Regions from separate parts of the Streptomyces sp. AK010 genome, predicted to be linked through region 3. Evidence: predicted binding sites of a transcription regulator. Region 3 holds the regulator's gene; each other region holds the start of a gene.

The links. Region 3 encodes HrcA, which represses chaperone genes, less so after heat shock. Its sites were predicted from a motif close to TTNGCACTCNGNNNNNCNGAGTGCNAA; they were not measured.
Region 1: a site for HrcA is predicted at 1,975-2,001, ahead of groL (chaperonin GroEL). Genes of this name have one in related genera too.
Region 2: a site for HrcA is predicted at 3,959-3,985, ahead of groES (co-chaperone GroES). Genes of this name have one in related genera too.

Annotation. Positions count from the first base shown of each region.
Region 1 covers NZ_JACHCX010000002.1:136,290-142,236, reverse strand. The annotation lists gene groL (chaperonin GroEL) at 191-1,813, opposite strand; gene HDC93_RS03895 (cold-shock protein) at 2,211-2,414, opposite strand; gene HDC93_RS03890 (MoaD/ThiS family protein) at 2,861-3,136, opposite strand; gene thrC (threonine synthase) at 3,268-4,554, opposite strand; SAM riboswitch class I at 4,573-4,729, opposite strand; gene HDC93_RS03880 (glucosyl-3-phosphoglycerate synthase) at 4,910-5,854, shown strand; gene HDC93_RS03875 (trehalose-6-phosphate synthase) at 5,928-5,947, shown strand, end outside.
Region 2 covers NZ_JACHCX010000027.1:62,538-68,484, forward strand. The annotation lists gene HDC93_RS34195 (ester cyclase) at 1-346, shown strand, start outside; gene HDC93_RS34200 (hypothetical protein) at 570-1,616, opposite strand; gene groL (chaperonin GroEL) at 1,757-3,382, opposite strand; gene groES (co-chaperone GroES) at 3,504-3,812, opposite strand; gene HDC93_RS34215 (polysaccharide deacetylase family protein) at 4,170-4,916, opposite strand; gene HDC93_RS34220 (polysaccharide deacetylase family protein) at 4,883-5,761, opposite strand; gene HDC93_RS34225 (THUMP-like domain-containing protein) at 5,937-5,947, shown strand, end outside.
Region 3 covers NZ_JACHCX010000015.1:150,852-156,798, forward strand. The annotation lists gene HDC93_RS26590 (hypothetical protein) at 51-596, opposite strand; gene HDC93_RS26595 (VOC family protein) at 646-1,038, opposite strand; gene HDC93_RS26600 (16S rRNA (uracil(1498)-N(3))-methyltransferase) at 1,055-1,795, opposite strand; gene HDC93_RS26605 (nitronate monooxygenase) at 1,792-2,865, opposite strand; gene dnaJ (molecular chaperone DnaJ) at 2,991-4,127, opposite strand; gene hrcA (heat-inducible transcriptional repressor HrcA) at 4,127-5,143, opposite strand; gene HDC93_RS26620 (MBL fold metallo-hydrolase) at 5,315-5,947, shown strand, end outside.

The DNA of each region.
Region 1 (5,947 bases), on a different contig from region 3:
AGAGGGCGTACCCCTGACAGGCCTGAGGGCGCACCCCGGACCCTCCCGACGGCGCACACCCGGACACGCCCGAGGGCGGCACCCCCGGACCCTCCCGACGGCGCACACCCGGACACGCCCGAGGGCGGCACCCCCTGTCGGAACAGGAAGTGCCGCCCTCGGTAAGACCGTTGATCAACCCTGGGGTCGATCAGAAGTCCATGTCACCGCCCGGCATGCCGCCGCCGGCGGGCGCGGCGGCCTTCTCCGGCTTGTCGGCGATGACGGCCTCGGTGGTGAGGAACAGCGCGGCGATGGAGGCGGCGTTCTGCAGGGCAGAGCGGGTCACCTTCGCCGGGTCGATGATGCCCTCGGCGATCATGTCGACGTACTCACCGGTCGCGGCGTTCAGGCCGTGGCCGACGGGCAGGTTGCGCACCTTCTCGACGATGACGCCACCCTCGAGGCCACCGTTGACGGCGATCTGCTTGAGCGGGGCCTCCAGGGCCAGCTTCACGGCGTTGGCGCCGGTCTGCTCGTCACCCTCCAGGTCCAGCTTCTCGAAGACCGAGGAGGCCTGCAGCAGGGCCACGCCACCACCCGCGACGATGCCCTCCTCGACGGCCGCCTTGGCGTTGCGCACGGCGTCCTCGATGCGGTGCTTGCGCTCCTTGAGCTCCACCTCGGTGGCGGCACCGGCCTTGATGACCGCGACACCGCCGGCGAGCTTCGCCAGGCGCTCCTGCAGCTTCTCGCGGTCGTAGTCCGAGTCGCTGTTCTCGATCTCGGCGCGGATCTGGTTGACCCGGCCGGCGACCTGGTCGGCGGAGCCGGCACCGTCGACGATGGTGGTCTCGTCCTTGGTGATGACGACCTTGCGGGCCTTGCCCAGCAGGTCGATCGTGGCGTTCTCCAGCTTGAGGCCGACCTCCTCGGAGATCACCTCGCCGCCGGTGAGGATGCCGATGTCCTGCAGCATCGCCTTGCGGCGGTCGCCGAAGCCCGGGGCCTTGACGGCGACGGACTTGAAGGTGCCGCGGATCTTGTTGACGACCAGGGTCGACAGGGCCTCGCCCTCGACGTCCTCGGCGATGATCAGCAGCGGCTTGCCGGACTGCATGACCTTCTCGAGGAGCGGCAGCAGGTCCTTGACGTTGCTGATCTTCGAGTTCGCGATCAGGATGTACGGGTCGTCGAGGACGGCCTCCATACGCTCCATGTCGGTGGCGAAGTACGCCGAGATGTAGCCCTTGTCGAAGCGCATACCCTCGGTGAGCTCCAGCTCCAGACCGAAGGTCTGGGACTCCTCGACGGTGATGACGCCTTCCTTGCCGACCTTGTCCATGGCCTCGGCGATGAGCTCGCCGATCTGGGTGTCGGCGGCGGAGATGGAGGCCGTGGAAGCGATCTGCTCCTTGGTCTCGACATCCTTCGCCTGCTCCAGCAGGGCGGCGGAGACGGCCTCGACGGCGCGCTCGATACCGCGCTTGAGGGCCATCGGGTTGGCGCCGGCGGCTACGTTGCGCAGACCCTCCTTGACCAGGGCCTGGGCGAGAACGGTCGCGGTGGTCGTACCGTCACCGGCGACGTCGTCCGTCTTCTTGGCGACTTCCTTGACCAGCTCGGCGCCGATCTTCTCGTACGGGTCCTCGAGCTCGATCTCCTTGGCGATGGAGACACCATCGTTGGTGATCGTGGGCGCACCCCACTTCTTCTCGAGGACGACGTTGCGGCCCTTGGGGCCGAGCGTCACCTTGACGGCGTCCGCGAGCTGGTTCATGCCGCGCTCGAGGCCGCGCCGCGCCTCCTCGTCGAACGCGATGATCTTGGCCATGTGAAGTGGTCCCTCCAGGACTGGGGGTGATTACTTCGGACCGCGCCCGCGCCCGCGACGGACGGCTCGCCAGCCTTGTGGTTCCTTCCCACCCGGCCTGCGGGCCTCACCGACCCGGTCCTTACGTTGTCACTCTCACCTTCAGAGTGCTAACGCAATGATTAGCACTCGACCCCCGAGAGTGCAAGGCGCGCTCGCGTAGCGAGTGCTCGTCGAGGCGTGGCGGTCGGGCGACGGGCGGGCGCAAGCGCCCCCCCCCCGGGGATCGGGCGGGGCCGTCAGCCGCCCGCGCACACCACCCCGCAGGCCGTTCGAACAGACCGAAGGGCCCGCACCCCGGGGGGTGCGGGCCCTTCAGAGAAGACCGGTCGCTTGAAGCGTTGGTCGTGGTGCGCGTTCAGGCAGCGACGCGAACCATGTCGGCCTGCGGCCCCTTCTGGCCCTGCGAGATCTCGAACTCGACCCGCTGACCCTCTTCAAGGGTGCGGTAGCCGTCCATCTGAATCGCGCTGTAGTGGACGAAAACATCCGCACCACCGTCGACCGCGATGAAGCCGTACCCCTTCTCCGCGTTGAACCACTTGACGGTGCCCTGAGCCATGCCTAACTCCCCTATTACTGGCCCTTGCACAGATCCACACTTCGCGGATCCGGGTCAGACCTCACCCCCCACGGTTGGGGGCGTGCGCCGGAACGCGTCGACCGCGGCTGAATGTATCTGTCCAACTGCCGTCTGCAACAGGTCAATCGGACGAGAATTCTGGACGCACCGGGTCCGGAATGTGGGGAGAATTCGTCTGAATTCAGGGCAAGTCGGGCCACACAAAGGGAACAAAAGCCGCAAAAGACGCGCACACTTTGGCTACATCTTGTCGGGCTCGCAGCGGGAATTCAGGGTTCCGATCAGGGGACCGGGATCGCGTTCCCCAACTGTACCGCGCTCAATCACACAGAATTGCCCCCTCCGCTTCTCTCACGGAGGGGGCAATCCGATAAACTCTCAGTGACCGTCGTTACCGAAGGTAACAAGCAAGCCGTTCGACCGGTTCAGCCGCCGGCGACGGCGGGAATGATCGACACACCGGCACCGTCCGGCGTGGCCGTCTCCAGACCCTGCTCGAACCGCACGTCGTCGTCGTTGACGTACACGTTGACGAACCGGCGCAGCTTGCCCTGGTCGTCCAGCACCCGGGCGGCGATCCCGGTGTGGTTCTTCTCCAGGTCGGCGATGACCTCGCCGAGGTTCGCACCCTCGGCGGCGACCTCGGCCTGCCCGCCGGTGTAGGTACGCAGGATGGTGGGGATCCGAACGGTGACGCTCATGACTTCAAAACCTCCGGTTTCGATGGAAGCTACGGCTGGGCCGCGCATCTGGGGGCGCGGGGCTGTGTCGATGCGCGGCTCCGCCGCGTGGGCGCGACCAGCCCCCACAGGCCCGCGGCGAACAACGACGCTCAGACGAGCCCGGCCTCACGGAACGACTCGAGGCTGGGACGAATGGTCGCGGTGAGCCCGGTCCCCGCCACCGCGTCCAGCGTCTTCAGACCGTCCCCGGTGTTGAGCACGACAGTGGTCTTGGTGGGGTCGAGCACCCCGCTCTCGATCAGCTTCTTCGTCACGCCCACCGTCACCCCACCGGCGGTCTCCGCGAAGATCCCCTCGGTCCGCGCAAGGATCTTGATCGCGTCGACGACCTGCTCGTCGTTCACGTCCTCCACCGCACCGCCGGTCCGCCGCGCGATGTCCAGCACGTAGGGCCCGTCCGCCGGGTTGCCGATGGCGAGGGACTTGGCGATGGTGTCCGGCTTCTGCGGGCGGACGACGTCGTGCCCGGCCTTGTAGGCGACGGACACCGGCGAGCAGCCCTCGGCCTGCGCACCGAAGATCTTGTACGGCTTGTCCTCGACCAGCCCGAGCTTGATCAGCTCCTGAAGACCCTTGTCGATCTTCGTCAGCTGCGAGCCGGAGGCGATCGGCACCACCAGCTGGTCCGGCAGCTGCCAGCCGAGCTGCTCGCAGATCTCGTACGCGAGGGTCTTGGAGCCCTCCGCGTAGTACGGCCGGAGGTTGACGTTGACGAAGCCCCAGCCCTCACCCGCCGGGTCGCCGATCAGCTCCGAACAGAAGCGGTTCACGTCGTCGTAGTTGCCCTCGATGCCGACGAGCTCGCCGCCGTAGACCGCGGCCATCACGACCTTGCCCTGCTCCAGGTCGTGCGGGATGAACACGCAGGAGCGGAAGCCGGCGCGGGCCGCGGCGGCGCCCACCGCACCGGCGAGGTTACCGGTGGAGGAGCAGGAGAGCGTGGTGAAGCCGAAGGCGCGGGCGGCCTCCAGGGCCTGGGCCACGACGCGGTCCTTGAAGGAGTGCGTCGGGTTGCCGGAGTCGTCCTTCACGAACAGCTTGCCCGCGTCGACGCCCAGCTCGCGCGCGAGGTTGTCGGCCTTGACGAGCTTGGTCCAGCCGGGGTTGATGTTCGGCTTGTCCGCGACGTCGGCCGGGACCGGCAGCAGCGGGGCGTAGCGCCAGATGTTCGCGGGTCCCGCTTCGATGCGCTTGCGGAGCTCTTCGGTTTCGTAGGCCGAGAAGTCGTAGGCGATCTCCAGCGGGCCGAAACACTCCTGGCACGCGAAGACCGGGCCGAGGGGCACGCGGTGACCGCACTCGCGGCAGCTCAGCGCGGCGGCGGGGCCGAGGTCTACGGTGGATTCAGTGGTGCTTGCAACAGTCTGCGCAGCCATGTGAGGCGAGGCCCTTTCTCCTCATCTTCCTCACGACGCATCTCGCCGTGAGACGGATTTGGCACCTTCCCGAGCCGGGAGCCTCGCGCCTGTGGTCGACCGTGACCTACGAGTACCGACTGGAGGGTTGCCGGGGCTTCATCGGGCCGTTTCCCTCTGCCCCTCTGGATGAGCTGTATGTGGTTGTAGGCGGCGGGTGACCCCGGACATGCGATGGTCATCCGCCTTGTTCAAGACTGTAACCGACGACCAGGACAGTTGAGATAGTCGTCCGAACCGCGAGATGACTGTACCCGTCAGCCGCTACCGCGGCGGGCAGTCCGTCCCGCCGAGAGTACGCAGAGGAGCCGCCGAGGTGCTGAAAGAAGTCGAGCGCTGGCTGAGCACCCGCTCCTGGTCAGCGAACGAACGCCCCCTCCACCAGATGCTCGCCGCGAAGCAGCGCACGGGCCAGACGGTCAGCGTGGTGCTGCCCGCGCTCAACGAGGAGGCGACGGTCGGGGACATCGCCTCCGTCATCCGCCACGACCTGATGCGGCAGGTGCCGCTCGTCGACGAGCTGGTCGTCGTCGACTCGGGCTCGAACGACCGCACGTCCGAGGTGGCCGCCGCCGCGGGCGCGCGGGTGGTGCACCGGGACGCGATACTCCCGCGCCTGCCCGCCGTGCCCGGCAAGGGTGAGGTGCTGTGGCGCTCCCTCCTCGTCACCCGCGGGGACATCGTCTGCTTCATCGACGCCGACCTCAGGGACTTCTCGTCCGACTTCGTCTCCGGGATCGTGGGCCCGCTGCTCACGGACCCGGACGTGGACCTGGTGAAGGCCATGTACGACCGTCCCCTCGCCGGCGCTGCGGGGCAGGGCGGCCGGGTCACCGAGCTGATGGCGCGCCCGCTGCTCAACATGCACTGGCCGCAGCTGGCCGGCTTCGTGCAGCCGCTCGGCGGCGAGTACGCGGCCCGCCGCTCCCTGCTGGAGCAGCTGCCGTTCCCCGTCGGGTACGGCGTGGAGCTGGGCATGCTGGTCGACGCCCTGCACCTGGCGGGCCTGGACGCCCTCGCCCAGGTGGACGTGGGGGTGCGCAAGCACCGGCACCAGGACGGGCAGGCGCTGGGCCGGATGGCCGCCGCGATCTACCGCACGGCCCAGCTGCGGCTGGCCCGCGGGCATCTGATCCGGCCGTCCCTGACGCAGTTCGAGCGGGGCGAGGACGGCTTCGAGCCGCTGACGTACTCCGTGGACACCGAGGAGCGTCCGCCGATGGTGGACATCGCCGAGTACCAGGCGCGGAGAGCGGCCTGACCGGGGCGGTTTTCGGCCGGACGCGGCAGATCCGCACGTTTGAGCGTTCATGGGGCGGGCTAGGTTGAGGCTTATGGCTTCGACGAACGGTGC
Region 2 (5,947 bases), on a different contig from region 3:
CGTGTTCATCGAGGACTACCACGACCACGATCCCGCCAATGTGCAGGACGTCATCGGGCTGGACGCGGTCCGGCGCGAGGTGGAGGTGTGGCGGGGCGGGTTCGACTTCTCGTTCACCATCGAGGACCAGATGGCGCAGGGCGACCGGGTCTGCACCCGGTGGACGTTCCACGGGCGCCACACCGGCGACTTCCTCGGGATCGAGCCGACCGGTCAGGAGGTCACCATGACCGGGACGACCGTCCACCGCTGCACGCCGGACGGGAGGATCGCCGAGGGCTGGTGGCAGTACGACCGGCTGGGGCTGATGCAGCAGCTGGGCGCGTTGGAGCCCACGGAGCTCTGACTCCGCAGCCGGCGGGCGAGGGGCTCACGAGGGGGGCGGCCAGCCGGCCGTCTGCCGGCTAGTGCCGCGGCAGGCAACGTTTGCCCGTCAAGGAGCGGCGTCCGGTGCGTGCTCTCGGCGTGCCGGGTGCATGCCCTCGTACGGGATGTACTTGGGTTTGTGCCCGGTGCGGCGAGAGTGCGTGCCGGGCGTCGCGACGGGGCGAACGTTGCCTGCCGCGGCACTAGTCGCCGCCTCCTCCGCCCCCGCCGTCCCCACCGCCTCCGTCGCCCCCGCCTGCGTCCCCTCCGTCTCCGCCGTCACTGCCCCAGCCGTCACCGCCGCCGGGTTCGTTGTCGTCGCGGCCCCTGCCGAGGTTGCTGAACCAGGGGTGGCCCCAGGTGTCGTCGTCCGTGGTCCGGCGGGAGTGCACGGCACGGAACCTGGCCAGGCCCGTCGTGTCGCCGAGACCGAAGGACACGGCGACCGCGTGTGCCATGACGGCGTCCAGCGGGTCGGGGCTCTCGTGGCGCACGTCGGCCAGTGGCAGCAGCACCGAGCCGGGCGGGGGCCCGGGCCACTGTGAGGGGCGGGTCAGCAGCGCGACCCGTCGGCCGTCGCGCAGCAGACACGAGCCCTCCGCGGTCTCGCGGCGCAGGGTCCAGCACCGGTCGGGCAGGCGTATCTCCACGCTGCTCTTGGACTTGCGGAACTTCTTCCGCAGGATCAGCCGGGCGCCGACGTCCCCGACGGTCATGACCAGTCCACTGCCCGGAACCGTCGAGTCCCCATGGAAACCGTAGGGGGCCCGCAGGCGCACGGCGGGAGCGCCCGGGCCCCAGACGTCCACGCGGACCAGGCGCCGGTCCACTGCGACGGCGACCGGCCCGGCGGGCCCCGGCGCATACCGCCGTGCGATCCACAGCGGCACGCCCTCCTCCCTGGCTCGTGCGGCGAGTGCGGCCACCTGGTCCGCTCCGCCGCTCCTGCGCACGGCGAGTTCGCCGAGCGCCCGGGCGAAGTCGGCGGTGCGGCGCACCTTCAGGGGCGTGGTGGTGCCGGTCACGCGGGTGACCGGGATGCTGCCCGGGCCCTGCACGAGCGATGCGAGAGGGCGTTCGGCACCGCCGCCGCCCAGCCAGTGTCCGCGCAGACAGGCCTCGGCCATGGCGACGAGGTTCAGCTCGTCCAGCGGTGTGGTCCGGCCGCCCCTGCGCAGCCGGTCCTCGGTGAGTTCCACGGTGCGCGCCAGCGGATTCCGGGACCGTTCCTGATAGAGCGCCTGGCTCATCGCACCCCCCTTCTGTTCCGGTGTCCAGGAGGCCCACGACCGCCGCCTCGGTTCCCTGACCGGTGGAGAGGAACGGTGAGGGCCCGGCACCCCGTTTCCGGGGTGCCGGGCCCTCACTCAGGCTCTGGCGACCTTGGTCGTCAGTGGGCGTGGCCGTGGCCGTGGCCCGCGGCGGCCGGCTCTTCCTCTTCCTTCTTCTCGACGACCAGGGTCTCGGTCGTGAGGAGGAGGGAGGCGATGGAGGCAGCGTTCTCCAGGGCGGAGCGGGTGACCTTCACCGGGTCGATGACGCCGGCCTTGACCAGGTCGCCGTACTCGCCGGTGGCGGCGTTGAAGCCCTGGCCCTTGTCGAGCTCGGCGACCTTGGAGGTGATGACGTAGCCCTCCAGGCCGGCGTTCTCGGCGATCCAGCGCAGCGGCTCGACGGCGGCCTTGCGGACGACCGCGACACCGGTGGCCTCGTCGCCGGTCTTGCCGAGGTTGCCCTCGAGGACCTTGACGGCGTGGACGAGCGCGGAGCCACCACCGGAGACGATGCCCTCCTCGACCGCGGCGCGGGTCGCGGAGATGGCGTCCTCCAGACGGTGCTTGCGCTCCTTCAGCTCGACCTCGGTGGCGGCACCGACGCGGATGACGCACACGCCGCCGGCCAGCTTCGCGAGACGCTCCTGGAGCTTCTCGCGGTCCCAGTCGGAGTCCGTGTTCTCGATCTCGGCCTTGATCTGGGCGACGCGGCCCTGCACGTCGTCCTTGTTGCCGGCGCCGTCGACGACCGTGGTGTCGTCCTTGGTGACGGTGACGCGGCGGGCGGAGCCGAGGACGTCCAGACCGACCTGGTCGAGCTTGAGGCCGACCTCCTCGGAGACGACCGTGGCGCCGGTGAGGATCGCCAGGTCCTGCAGCATCGCCTTACGGCGGTCGCCGAAGCCGGGGGCCTTCACGGCCACGGCGTTGAACGTGCCGCGGATCTTGTTCACGACGAGGGTCGACAGGGCTTCGCCCTCGACGTCCTCGGCGATGATCAGCAGCGGCTTGGAGGCGTTCGACTGGATGACCTTCTCCAGCAGCGGCAGGAGGTCCGCGATGGCGGAGATCTTGCCCTGCGTGATGAGGATGTACGGGTCGTCCAGGACGGCTTCCATGCGCTCCTGGTCCGTCACGAAGTACGGCGACAGGTAACCCTTGTCGAAGGCCATGCCCTCGGTGAAGTCCAGCTCCAGACCGAAGGTGTTGGACTCCTCGACGGTGATGACACCGTCCTTGCCGACCTTGTCCATGGCCTCGGCGATGAGCTCGCCGACCTGCGTGTCCTGGGCGGACAGACCGGCGACGGCGGCGATGTCGGACTTCTCGTCGATCGGCCGGGCGGTCGCGAGGAGCTCCTCGGAGACCGCGGCGACGGCGGCGTCGATGCCCTTCTTCAGGGCGGCCGGGGAGGCACCGGCGGCGACGTTCTTCAGGCCCTCGCGCACGAGCGCCTGGGCGAGCACGGTCGCGGTGGTCGTACCGTCACCCGCGATGTCGTTGGTCTTGGTCGCCACCTCCTTGACCAGCTGGGCACCGAGGTTCTCGTACGGGTCCTCGACCTCGACCTCGCGGGCGATGGTCACACCGTCGTTGGTGATGGTGGGAGCGCCGAACTTCTTGTCGATGACGACGTTGCGGCCCTTGGGGCCGATCGTCACCTTGACCGTGTCGGCAAGCTTGTTGACGCCGCGCTCGAGGGCGCGACGGGCGTCCTCGTCGAACTTCAGGATCTTCGCCATGGGAGCGGTTCAGCCCTCTCGGAAAACGTGGGTGAAACGAACCGCGCCCCCGACGCCCGGCTTCATACGGTCGCGGGGGCCAGGGGCGCAGTCCACTGCAATGCTGGTAATGCCGGGTGAATTACTTCTCGACGATCGCGAGCACGTCGCGGGCCGAGAGGACGAGGTACTCCTCGCCGTTGTACTTCACCTCGGTGCCGCCGTACTTGCTGTAGAGCACGACGTCGCCGACGGAGACGTCGAGCGGAAGACGGTTGCCGTCCTCGAAGCGGCCCGGGCCCACGGCCAGGACGACGCCCTCCTGGGGCTTCTCCTTGGCGGTGTCCGGGATGACCAGGCCAGAGGCGGTGGTCTGCTCGGCGTCGAGCGGCTGGACCACAATGCGGTCCTCGAGCGGCTTGATGGCAACCTTGGAGCTGGTGGTCGTCACGATCCGACCTCCCCCTTCGGAGATCTCACGGGGTTAACTGTCTGAGGTGGCGACCAGGTGGATCCGTCGTCGCGGGTGCCGGACCTGCCCGTCGCTGTGTTGGCACTCTCCTAGGAGGAGTGCCAGAGCCGAGACTATGACTGCGATTAGCACTCGGTCAAGCGGACTGCTAATTGCCGACGGCGCGTCGGCCGGGTGCTCACTCCAGCCGGTCCGTCGGACGGTCCGCCCGGCAGTCCCTCGGACGGTCCGCCCGGCGGTCCCTCGGACGGTCCGCCCGGCGGTCCGTCAGGTGGCCCTACCGGTGGTCCGTCAGGTGGCCCTACCGGTGGTCCTGCAGGTGTCCTACAGGTGGTCCTACAGGTGGTCCTCCAGCCGCCCCACCCGAAGCCCCTTCCGCTTGATCTCGCGCAGCAGCCGCACGGTCCGTTCGGCCAGGCTCGGGGACATCGTCTCGCCCGCCGGCACCGAGACGATGTCGCCGGGCCGCAGGCCCGGCTCGCCCCGGGTGTAGGTCAGTTCGCCGTCGGCGTCCAGGGACGCGCGCCACAGCACGACCGCCGTGACGCCGCAGTCGGCCGCCGCGCGCAGGGTCGTCAGGTCGTAGCTGCCGTAGGGCGGGCGGAAGAGGTGGGGGCTGATGCCGAAGCGGGAGCGGAGTTTGTGCTGCTGGCCGCAGATCTCGGCGCGCTGGCCGGCGTAGGGCAGGCCGCGCAGGGCCGGATGGTCGAGGGTGTGGTTCTGGATGGACGCGCCGACCGCGCGCAGCCGGGCGAAGTGGCCGTAGCCGGGGCCCACGACGCTGTCGGTGAGGAACATGCTGACGGGAAGGCGCCGTTCGCGGACGAGGCCGACGAAGCGGGGGTCGCGCTCTGCGCCGTCGTCGTAGGTGAGGAAGACGACGGGTTCGCGGGTGGGGATGTGGTCCACGACGGGCGGCAGCCGGCGGGTGTCGCCCTCCGCGCGGGGCGGGTCCTGTGCCCGGCCGTCGGCGGCGCCCGGCCGCTCCCCCGCTCCCCCGGCGCAGCCGGCCAGCAGGACCGCGCACAGCAGGGCGGCGGCCGGCCGCCTCACAGGTAGTCCTCCAGCCGCCCGACCGCGTATCCCTGGGCCGTCACCTTGTTCAGGAAGCGGCGGATCATGTCGGCCATCGTGCCCTTCCACTGGTCGCGGCCCCGGAAGTGCGTGAGGACGATGTCGCCCCGGCGCAGTTTGCGGTCCCCCTCGCGGTACTCCCAGTGGTCGGCGAAGACCTCCTGGTTCCACAGGGGGGCGTACGCGATGCCGCAGGTCTTGGCGGCGCGCAGGGTCGCCCGGTCGTAGCTGCCGTAGGGCGGGCGGAAGAGGGTGGGGCGCTTGCCGAACCGCCGCTCCAGGTAGCGCTGCATGCCGCAGATCTCGCGCTTCTGCGCCCGGTAGGACATGCCCCGCAGATTGGGGTGGTGGAGGGTGTGGTTGTTCAGGACCACGCCCCTGGACTGCATCGTCCGGAAGTAGCGGGTGTCGTCCTTGACCAGGTAGCCGCTGAGGAAGGCGGTGTACGGGACGTCCAGGTCGCTCATCATCCGCAGGAACGCAGGATCCTTCTCGGCGCCGTCGTCGATGGTGAGGAAGACGACCTTGTCCCGGGTGGGGACCGTGGTGAAGACGGGCGGCAGGCCCAGCTCCCGGTGGCCGTCCACCTCGAAGCCCTCGCGGGTCCTGATCCTCGGCTTCTGCGCGGGGGCCGGCGGGGCGGCGCGCGGGACCTTGCGCAGGCCCCAGCGGTGCGCGGCGGCGACCCGGGCGGCGTGCGCGGCGCGCAGCTTGGTGGCATAGGAGTCGAGCGCGCGGGCCGGGGGCGCGTCGAGGGGCTGCTGGCCACCCGCCGGGGTGACCTGGTCGCCGCCGCCCTGCGCGCAGCCGGAGGCGATGGCGGCGAGGACGAGCACGGTGAGGCCGATCCGCACACCCGCGGACCTCCGCCCCCATGCCCGGCTTTTGTCACTTTGTACGACTGCTCGCATGGTGCCGGATCCTCGCAGCGCCTCCCGTCGATCCCGGTCCGACACCGCGGCCGTCGCCCCACCATCCACCGACTGGCCCACACGCCACCCGCCCGCCGCCGTGGCCGACAATGATCCGGTGAACGACCT
Region 3 (5,947 bases):
GTCACCTGATCACCCTATGCAGGGACCACGCCGCGCGGACAGGGTTCGGATCACTTGCCCTCGACGGGGCGGCAGTCCGGGTACCGGTCGCACCAGACGGTCTGGGTGACGGTCACGGTGACCGTCGGCCCGGGCCTCCCGTCGGCGGGCCCGCCGACGGGGGGCGGGGTGGTGGAGTTGCAGTCGCCGAGGCCGTCGACCTGGAACCACACCTTGCCGTCCACCTTGGCGGTGATGTTCCCGCGCACGCAGGCGCCGTCCACCGCGTGGGTGACCTCGCCGTCGACGGTGATGTCCTTGCCTTCGTCGGTCTCGCCCTCGCAGTCGACGGTGGCGACGGTCCGCTCACGCGCCGGGGGTGACGACTTCCCGCCGTTCTCCCCGTAGGAGGCGGTGCAGGTGAGCCAACGCACGCCCGCCTTCTGCCGGTTGAGCTCTTTGGTCACGGTCTCGTCGGTGGTGTACGCGACGGACGCGGAGCTGATGCTGCCGGGCTCGCAGGCGGCAGCGCCGCCCACCGCCAGCACGGCGAACGCCGCCGCGACCGCCACGCGCCGCCCGCGCGGCCCCGGTCGATACCTCGTCGAAGCCCCCATGGAGGGGAGCCTGCCACTGACGGGGGCCGCGCGGTAGGGCGCAAAGGCGTCAGCCGCGCAGCAGCAGCCACTCCTGAAGCTCCACCACGTTGCCCTCGGGGTCCTTGAGATGCGCCACCCGCATACGGTCCGTCATGGGCGCCGGGCCGTGCAGGACCGTCGCGCCGCGCATCGTGATCTCCTCGCAGTACGCGTCCAGCCCGTCCACCCGCAGCACCACCAGGGAGCGGTGACCGGCAGCCGTGTCGCCCAGTTCGTCGAGCACCTCGGCCATCATCGACCGGTCCTGCAACGCGATCCCCGCGGAGCCCACCGCGAAGCTGAACCTCTCGTACGGCCCCTCCGCCGCCCCCGACTGCGGCTTGAGGCCGAGGACCTCGCCGTAGAAGTGGTAACAGGCGGAGAAGTCGGTCACGAGCAGACGGACCTGGGCGAGTTCCACGGTGCCTCCAAGGAGGTCAGGACCAGCGTCCGGTGCGTGCCAGGAGCACGGCCGCGGCGGCCGTCCCGGCAGTCGATGTGCGCAGCACACTGCGCCCGAGGCGATACGCCTGCGCCCCCGCCTCTTCGAACAGCGCCAGCTCCTCCGGCGCGACGCCCCCCTCGGGCCCCACGACCAGCACGATCTCCCCGATGGACGGCAGTTCGGCCGTCGCCAGCGGCTCGTCCCCGCTCTCGTGCAGCACGGCGGCGAAGTCCGCCCCGGCCAGCAGGGCGGCGACCTGCTTGGTCGTCGCCGCCTCCGCGACCTCCGGGAAGCGCACCCGGCGGGACTGCTTGCCGGCCTCCCGGGCCGTGGCCCGCCACTTGCCCAGCGCCTTGACCCCGCGGTCGCCCTTCCACTGCGTGATGCAGCGCGCCGCCGCCCAGGGCACGATCGCGTCGACGCCGACCTCGGTCATCGTCTCGACGGCGAGCTCGCCGCGGTCGCCCTTGGGCAGGGCCTGGACGACGGTGACCCGGGGCTGCTCCGCGGGCTCCTCGAACACCGAGTCCAGCTGGACGATCAGCCGGTCCCTGCCCTGCGTGTCGAGCACGACGCAGTCCGCCCAGCGGCCCGCCCCGTCCGTGAGGACGACGTCCTCACCGGCGCGCAGCCGCTTCACGGAGACGGCGTGCCGCCCCTCCGGCCCGTCGAGGACGTACCGGCCGCCGCCGCCCGCGTCGAAGTGCTCGACCACGAACACCGGCGCGGTCACAGCGCGCCCCCGCCCGTCAACGAGGCCCGGGCGGCGGCCAGTTCCCCCGCCAGCACCTCGACCAGCTGCCCGGCGGGCAGCTCCCGCGCCATCCGGTGCCCCTGCCCGGCCCACAGCGCCATGCCCTGCGCGTCGCCGGCCTTGGCGGCGGCCTTGCGCAGCGGCGCGGTGAGGTGGTGGATCTCGGGGTAGGCGGCGGGCGCGTACGGGCCGTGCTCGCGCAGGAACCGGTTGACGAGGCCGCGCGCGGGCCGCCCGGAGAACGCCCGGGTCAGCTCGGTGCGGACGAACAGCGGGTTGGTCAGCGCCTGCTTGTGCAGGGCGTTCGCGCCCGACTCGTGCGTGGCGAGGAAGGCGGTGCCCAGCTGGGCCGCGCTCGCGCCGGCCGCGAGGACCCCGGCGATCTGGCCGCCGCGCATGATGCCGCCGGCGGCGACGATCGGGATGCTCACGGCCTCACGGACCTGGGCGATCAGCGACAGCAGCCCGATGCCGGATCCGTCCGTCTCGGGGACGTCCCGGTGGGTGCCCTGGTGGCCGCCGGCCTCGACGCCCTGGGCGATGACCCCGTCCGCACCCGCCCGTTCGACGGCCCGGGCCTCGTCGGGGGTGGTCGCGGCGGCCAGGACGAAGGTGCCGACGCGGTGCAGGGCGTCGACGACCTCGCGGCCCGGGACGCCGAAGTGGAACGACACGACCGGCACGGGGTTGTCGCGCAGCACCACGAGCTTGGCCTCGAAGCCGTCGTCGCGTCCGCTGTCCGGATCGCCGAGCTCGGCCTCGTACCAGGTGGCCTCGCCGGTCAGCTGGTGGGCGTAGACGTCGACGGCGGCCGGGTCGGCGTACTCCGGCTGCGGCATGAAGACGTTGACGCCGAAGGGCCTGGTCGTGAGGCTCCGGATCTGCTTGATCTCCTGGTACATCCCGTCGGCGGTCTTGTACCCGGCGGCGAGGAACCCGAGCCCGCCCGCTTCGCACACGGCCGCGGCGAGCTGGGGTACGGAGACGCCGCCCGCCATGGGGGCCTGCACGATCGGGAGAGGGAAGAGATCGGTCAGTGCGGAGGACATGACCGCATGTTGTCACGTCCTCCGAACAACCCCGAAACCGGCCTGCCGACTGGCATAGACCAGAGGTACAGGCACCTCCCGTCACCCGGGAGGCGCCCCGTCGGCACCCGTTGCAGGCGCCCGCGTCAGCGCCCGTTGAACGCGTCCTTCAACCGCGAGAACAGCCCCTGCTGCCCCGGCTGGAACTGCCCCGTCGGCCGCTCCTCGCCCCGCAGCTTGGAGAGCTCGCGGAGCAGGCGCTCCTGCTCGGGGTCGAGCTTGGTCGGGGTCTGGACCTCGACGTGGACGATGAGGTCACCGCGTCCGCCGCCGCGCAGGTGCGTGACGCCCCGGCCGTGCAGCGGGATCGACTGGCCGGACTGGGTGCCCGGGCGGATGTCGACCTCCTCCATGCCGTCGAGCGTCTCCAGCGGCACCTTCGTGCCGAGGGCCGCCGCCGTCATGGGGATCGTCACCGTGCAGTGCAGGTCGTCGCCGCGCCGCTGGAACGTGCTGTGCGGCAGCTCGTGGATCTCGACGTAGAGGTCACCGGCCGGACCGCCGCCGGGACCGACCTCGCCCTCGCCGGCGAGCTGGATCCGCGTGCCGTTGTCGACACCGGCCGGGATCTTGACCGTGAGCGTACGGCGGGACCGGACGCGGCCGTCGCCCGCGCACTCCGGGCACGGGGTCGGGACGACCGTGCCGAAGCCCTGGCACTGCGGGCAGGGGCGGGACGTCATGACCTGGCCCAGGAAGGACCGGGTGACCTGCGAGACCTCACCGCGGCCGCGGCACATGTCACACGTCTGCGCGGAGGTGCCCGGGGCCGCGCCCTCGCCGTTGCAGGTGTTGCAGACGACGGCGGTGTCGACCTGGATGTCCTTCGTCGTGCCGAAGGCCGCCTCGTCGAGTTCCACCTCGATGCGGATCATCGCGTCCTGGCCGCGGCGGGTGCGCGAGCGCGGTCCGCGCTGCGACGCCGTGCCGAAGAACGCGTCCATGATGTCCGAGAAGTTCCCGAAGCCGCCGGCACCGAAGCCGCCCGCGCCGCCGCCACCGGCCTGCGAGAGCGGGTCGCCGCCGAGGTCGTAGACCTGCTTCTTCTGCGGGTCCGACAGCACCTCGTAAGCGGCGTTGATCTCCTTGAACCGCTCCTGGGTCTTCGGATCGGGGTTGACGTCCGGGTGCAGCTCGCGCGCGAGCCGCCGGAAGGCCTTCTTGATCTCTTCCTGCGACGCGTCGCGGCGCACGCCGAGTACGGCGTAGTAGTCCGTGGCCACTACGACTCCGCCAGGATCTGTCCGACGTACCGTGCCACTGCGCGTACCGCTCCCATCGTTCCCGGGTAGTCCATGCGGGTCGGTCCGACCACGCCGAGCTTGGCGAGTGCCTCGCCGCCCGAACCGTAGCCGACCGACACGACGGACGTGGAGTTGAGTCCTTCGTGGGCGTTCTCGTGACCGATCCGTACGGTCACGCCCGGATCCTGCGCCTCGCCGAGCAGCTTGAGGAGCACGACCTGCTCCTCCAGCGCCTCCAGCACCGGCCGGATCGTGAGAGGGAAGTCATGCCCGAAGCGGGTCAGATTGGCGGTGCCGCCGATCATCAGCCGCTCCTCGTTCTCCTCGACGAGCGTCTCCAGGAGTGTGGAGAGCACCGTGGAGACCGTACCCCGGTCCTCGTGCTCGAACGCCTCCGGGAGATCCTCCACCAGACTCGGCACATCCGCGAAACGGCGGTTCGCCACACGGCTGTTGAGCCGGGCGCGCAGATCCGCGAGCGAGGCGTCGCCGAAGGGCGCCGGGCAGTCGACGACCCGCTGCTCGACCCGCCCGGTGTCCGTGATCAGCACGAGCATCACGCGCGCGGGCGCGAGGGAGAGCAGCTCCACGTGCCGCACCGTCGAACGGGTCAGCGAGGGGTATTGCACGACGGCGACCTGACGCGTGAGCTGCGCGAGCAGCCGCACCGTACGCGCCACGACGTCGTCGAGGTCGACGGCGCCCTCCAGAAAGTTCTGGATCGCGCGCCGCTCGGGCGCGGTCATCGGCTTGACGCCGGCGAGCTTGTCGACGAACAGCCGATAGCCCTTGTCGGTGGGGATGCGCCCGGCACTGGTGTGCGGCTGGGCGATGAACCCCTCGTCCTCCAGGGCCGCCATGTCGTTGCGGACGGTGGCCGGGGAGACGCCGAGGCTGTGCCGCTCGGTGAGGGCCTTGGAGCCCACCGGCTCCTCGGTGCCGACGTAGTCCTGGACGATGGCGCGCAGCACCTGCAGCCTGCGTTCACTGAGCATCGCGCACACCTCCAGAAGTCGTCCGCCCGTTGTCCTGCCTGTCGAGCCTGGCACTCTGCGCATGCGAGTGCCAGCATTCCCCGGCCCAGTGTACGGCGGTGGGGTACACCCCCGGCAAGGCTGGTCGTGCGGCGCCGTGCCCCGAGTGGGGCGCACCGCTAGCGTCGCCGTATGACGGTGACTTGGGAAGACCTCGGATGGGAGCGCGTGGCCGCCGGTGTGGGGCGGTGCCGGCTGCCGGTGTGGGACTGCACGACCGGGCTGGTCGCCGGGGAGGGGGCGGTCCTCATGATCGACGCGGGGTCGAGCCTCGCCGAGGGCGCGAAACTGGGCGCGCAGGCGCGGGCACTCACCGGTCACCGTGTGACACATCTCGCGCTGACCCACCCGCACTTCGACCATGTCTTCGGCGCCGCGGCGCTCCCGGACACGGAGGTGTTCGGCGCGGTGGGTGTGGACGCGCTGCTGACGCGGGTGCGGGACCGCGAGGAGCTGCGCGAGGACGGGGTGCGCCAGGGCCTGGCGGCGGCCACGGCCCGGGAGGCGGCGGAGCGGCTGACCCCGCCCGGCCACCTGGTCTCCGGCGAGTGGACGCTCGACCTGGGCGGCGGACGGCAGGTGCTGCTGGCGAACGTCGGCCCGGGGCACACCGCGCACGATCTGGCGGTGCTGGTGCCGGGCGATCCGGAGGTGGTGTTCTGCGGCGACCTGGTCGAGGAGTCCGGCGAGCCGCAGGCGGGCCCCGACGCGGTGCCGTCGCACTGGCCGGCCGCCCTGGACCGGCTGCTCGACCTGGGCGGTGAG